Regions from separate parts of the Candidatus Enterococcus clewellii genome, predicted to be linked through region 2. Evidence: a T-box and tRNA genes for the amino acid it is inferred to sense, from the RefSeq annotation. Region 2 holds a T-box; the other holds one or more tRNA genes.
What was found. The T-box of region 2 lies ahead of leuS (leucine--tRNA ligase). A T-box ahead of a tRNA ligase gene usually reads a tRNA of that ligase, here a tRNA-Leu.

Region 1: it has a tRNA-Leu gene. The T-box ahead of leuS (leucine--tRNA ligase) is inferred to sense a tRNA for this amino acid. The anticodon was not compared.

Annotation. Positions count from the first base shown of each region.
Region 1 is NZ_CP147247.1:4,207-6,682, reverse strand. It holds gene A5888_RS00050 (GNAT family N-acetyltransferase) at 187-726, shown strand; tRNA gene A5888_RS00045 (tRNA-Leu) at 942-1,025, opposite strand; RNA gene ffs (signal recognition particle sRNA small type) at 1,273-1,358, opposite strand; gene tadA (tRNA adenosine(34) deaminase TadA) at 1,397-1,909, opposite strand; gene A5888_RS00030 (hypothetical protein) at 2,037-2,372, opposite strand; gene A5888_RS00025 (zinc metallopeptidase) at 2,453-2,476, opposite strand, start outside.
Region 2 is NZ_CP147247.1:1,986,833-1,989,308, forward strand. It holds gene leuS (leucine--tRNA ligase) at 1-1,199, opposite strand, end outside; T-box leader at 1,346-1,560, opposite strand; gene aroD (type I 3-dehydroquinate dehydratase) at 1,662-2,414, opposite strand.

The DNA.
Region 1 (2,476 bases), 2.0 Mb from region 2:
CCTTAGTATGGATTGCTCACTAATTTTCGCGAGTTATTGCATTCAATGGATTGAGCTATCTCCTGCTTTTCGAGCTTTTAAATGACCTCTCTCTAACAAGCCGACATCCTAATTCTATAATTGTCGTTCTTCAAAAGATATGATAAAATGCACAAGCATTATTTTATATCAGAGGAGGTTGATTATATGGCTTTACAAATAGAATCACAACGCTTACGGCTATTCCCATGGTCAGACACGCATCTTTTAGACCTGAAGGCTTTTCTTCAAGATCCCGAGGTAATGTACGCTTATGAACACGCCTTTACAGATGAGGAAGTAGCTAACTGGCTTTCTTGGAATCTTGAAAGCTACCAAACGAACGGCTTTGGATTATGGGGAATCAAAGATAAAGAACTAGATACAGTTGTTGGAGAATGTGGTTTAACAATGCAACACGTGGATGGAACAGAGTATCTTGAAATTGGCTACCACCTCAAAAAGGAACACTGGCATAAAGGCTACGCTATAGAAGCTGCTGCGCTTTGCAAAAAATATGCATTTGAGCAAACAAATACCTCTGCTGTTGTTTCAATTATTAGAGATACGAACCTCCCCTCTATGAAGGTTGCGATTCGCAACGGTATGCTCCCTGAAAAACGTTTTGTTAAGACATATATGGGCATCGATATGCCTCACTACCTTTTTATGATCGATAGAGAAACCTATCAACAAACAGAAATTTAGGGATTTCTGATTGTTCCGCGATTGAGATGTACGTAGACTCAGTCGCTCTTTTTTTGGAAATAAAGGTTACTTTACTGGAAGCTCTTCATCGACTGCTCCTCTGTTCTATCCGTGTTTTATCGTTGAAACTATGAGGAATATTAAAAAATCCAGCATTCACCCGCCAAACACATACGTTTTGACCATGAACACCAGATAACTTTGAATAAATAAGATGCGGCCAAGAAGACTCGAACTTCCACGGGAGATCCTCCCACCAGCCCCTCAAGCTGGCGCGTCTGCCATTCCGCCATGACCGCTTGTTTTGGATGCGCAAAACTCAAAAAGTGAGAAGCACAATACTCTTGTAATCTTAAAATAACCAACAGTAATTGTCAATAGAAACTCTTTTTTTCAGTCTAAACTACATACTATTACTCGCCTATCATCTACATCAACATGATTAGCAAAAATGAACAACAAATCCTCAGACCAAATCGAAATTGAGAAAGACAACTAGCAATTTTTAACCAAAATAAAAAGGGCTTAAGCCCTGTCGTATCAATGTTATATACAGACACATGGTGGCACCTGCTTAGTGCTGCTTCCTTCCAGATCTGACACGCTTCACTGGCCCACCATTGTCCTGCCTTTCGGCATTTATTAGTATACCTCATTTTGTTTTTTTTGGCTAGTCTTTCTTTTGTCTTTTTAATTCTTTCTTTTTTTCACGCAAGCCTTTGAAAAAATCAGTCAGCATCTGACCACAAATCTCGCCTAAAATGCCACCTTCAACATATGCTGTATGATTAAAACGTGGATCATCCAACAGATTCATTAAGGTGCCTGCTGTGCCGCCCTTTGGATCAGGCGCACCATAATATACTTCATCGACTCGAGCCAGAAGCATCGCCCCACTGCACATTGGGCAAGGCTCAAGCGTCACAAACAGTTGCGCTCCTTCTAATCGCCAACTGCCAACTCGCTTACAGGCGGCTTCGATCGCAGTCATTTCCGCATGAGAAGCTGCCTGCTGTGTATGCTCACGCAGGTTATAACCAACGCCAATTATTTCCCCACCTAATACAATAACTGCCCCAATTGGCACCTCATCGACTGCTCTGGCCTTCTCTGCTAAACGGATCGCTTCTCTCATAAAGAGCTCTTTCTCTTCTAACGTCAAACCGGAAATCGGTTCTTTCATTTCGTTTTCCTCCGTGACATTCCTTTTGTTTATCTGTTTCATTATACTGATTGGCTTAAATGCTGTCTATGGTTCTTGAAAAATTAAAAGTGAGCAGAACGTCTTGCGTTCTGCTCACAGGTTCTTATTAAATCAGTTCTTCAATAAAGCTTAAAAAACGTTCTTTTACGTTGTCCGCACTATCCTTGGCTTTTTCACTATAGTCAGAAGCCTTTTCGCGTCCTTCTTTGACTTTGTCTAAAAGGTTTAAAACAGAATCTAGTTCATTATCTGACAGATGATCGACCACTTCCATAATTTTATCGTTGCCACCAAATTTGTCATGAACGATCTTTTTCGCTTTGCAGCGATTTGATAAGTGAGAGACCTTCTTGACTATTTTTTCTGAAGCAGTTACTGCAACAACGACTCCTGCCACTGCAGCAATACTTAATCCAACGGTGATTTTTGTAGATGTTTTCATCATACTCCACTCCCTACTATTTAATTATATTTATCATAGCACAAAGGCTTGTGACAACCCAATATTTCAACCGATAACGATCAATTTCTTCTATTATTCCCGCC
Region 2 (2,476 bases):
TCTTCCAACCATTCATTCATTTTCTTGATTGCTTCTTCCTTGTTCAATCCATCCAAGAACTCAGAATTGATGTGGGCGCCATCACCTGTATAAACAGCTTCCTCTACGTTTCCACCAGCTACCACAGGAATGATTTCCAAGCCAAATGTTTTCGCAAATTCATAATCCCGCTCATCATGCGCCGGAACAGCCATGATTGCGCCAGTTCCATAAGAAGCCAGCACATAATCGGCGATCCAAATTGGAATACGAGCACCATTGACTGGATTTATCGCATAGGCACCTGTGAAAACACCTGTTTTTTCTTTCGCAAGATCTGTACGGTTCAGCTCTGATTTTTTAGAGGCTTCGTCAATATATGCTGCTACCTGTTCACGCTGTTCCTCCGTCATGATTTCTTGGACAAGTGCTAATTCTGGAGCCATTACCGCGTAAGTAGCACCAAATAGGGTATCAGGACGAGTAGTGAAGACAGTGAACTCCTTATCTGTTCCTTCAATTTTAAACGTTACGTTCGCACCTTCAGAACGACCGATCCAGTTTTTCTGCATTTCTTTGATATTGTCTGGCCAATCTACTAGCTCCAAATCATCTAACAAACGATCTGCATATGCTGTGATCTTCAACATCCATTGACGCATTGGTTTACGGACTACGTCATAGCCACCACGTTCACTCTTACCATCGATCACTTCTTCATTTGAAATAACAGTACCCAATTCAGGTACCCAGTTTACAGCAACCTCTGCTTCATAAGCCAAGCCCTTTTCATACAGCTTTGTAAAAATCCATTGTGTCCATTTATAGTATTCCGGGTCGGTTGTATTGATTTCACGGTTCCAGTCATAACTGAAGCCCAATGAATTAATCTGACGTTTAAATGTTTCGATATTTTTCTTTGTAAAATCAGCCGGATCATTTCCTGTATCCAATGCATACTGCTCAGCAGGCAACCCGAATGCATCCCACCCCATTGGATGAAGCACATTATAGCCTTGGCTTCGTTTCATACGTGATAGAATATCTGTCGCCGTGTAGCCTTCCGGATGTCCTACGTGAAGACCTTGACCTGAAGGGTAGGGAAACATATCTAATGCATAGAATTTTTTCTTTCCAGGCTCATCATGAGTATTGAACAGATTATTCTTCGCCCAATATTTCTGCCATTTTTTTTCGATTTTCTTGTGATCGTAGTTCATGTTCTTCCTCCTGTTATCATTTATCTGCTGCCATAAAAATGAGACTTGTTTCCCGCCTAGATACACCTGACGATTTGACCTTGGTTTAACGCCAGCTTGCTGATGATCACGTGACCTCAAATAAAAAAGTCCTATGGGAAATAATCCCATAGGACGTTGTGATCAACGTGGTACCACCTAAGTTCATTCGTCTTTTAAGCAGACGAATCTCGAGCGTTTTAACAGCCGCCGCCGTCCTCACCTACTTCATTTCAGCAAAGAGCAACTTCAAGGCGAGTTCAAAAGCTTCTGTGCGCATTTTCACCAGCCATACGCTCTCTAAAACAGAGTTCTTTCTACTACTCCTCATCATCGTTGTATTCATATATGAGATTCATACTATCAAATTTCTTACGATAATTCAATCGTTTTGACGATTTTCTCTTGGAAATATCAACAAAATGAACAGCGTTTTAAAAAGAATCAATGCTTCAATGTATTTAAAATCGTCCGTAATTCTCCAACCGGAACCTGTCCAGGCGCAGAGGCTTGTGCAGCGGCACCAAATGTCGCATCTGAACCAAAGGTCTGTCCTGACACACGGCTGACCATTCCCAAAGCACCCATAGACATTGTGATCAAGGGACGATCTGCATACTTACGCTTCATTTCTTCCGTTGCGGCAAGAAGTGTCAAAACATCTGCTGGACTTTGAGGCATCACGGCAATTTTACAGATATCCGCACCTTTTTCCTGCATCATTTTTAAGCGATTGACGATTTCAGTCTGTTCAGGCGTTGCATGAAAATCATGATTACACATAACGATTTTCACGCCTTGCGCTTGAGCTTTGGCAATCAATTTTGCGGACGCTTCAGATGGCATAAACAGTTCTACATCGATCAAATCGGCACTACCTGAGGCAATCACTTCTTCATAAATCGAGAAGTATTGTGCATCCGACAGCTCTAATTCTCCGCCTTCTTTTTTTGTACGGAAAGTAACCAACAATGGTTTATTTAAACATTCTCGAAGCTGCTTAGAAAGCTCTGCCACTTTTTTCTCGTTTGTTACCTCTTCAAAAAAATCAATGCGCCATTCAATTATGTCACAATCCAGTTGAGCCAATTTCTTTGCTTCTTCTAAAATCGCTGCTTCTTTTCTTTCTACTAAAGGAACAATGATTTTGGGTACTCCCTCACCAATGACCACATCAGCAACTTTCACAGTCTTCATCCAGTTTCGCTCCCTCTTTCATTAAATCTCATATAGCGACAGGTCTTGTTTATTAGTTTATT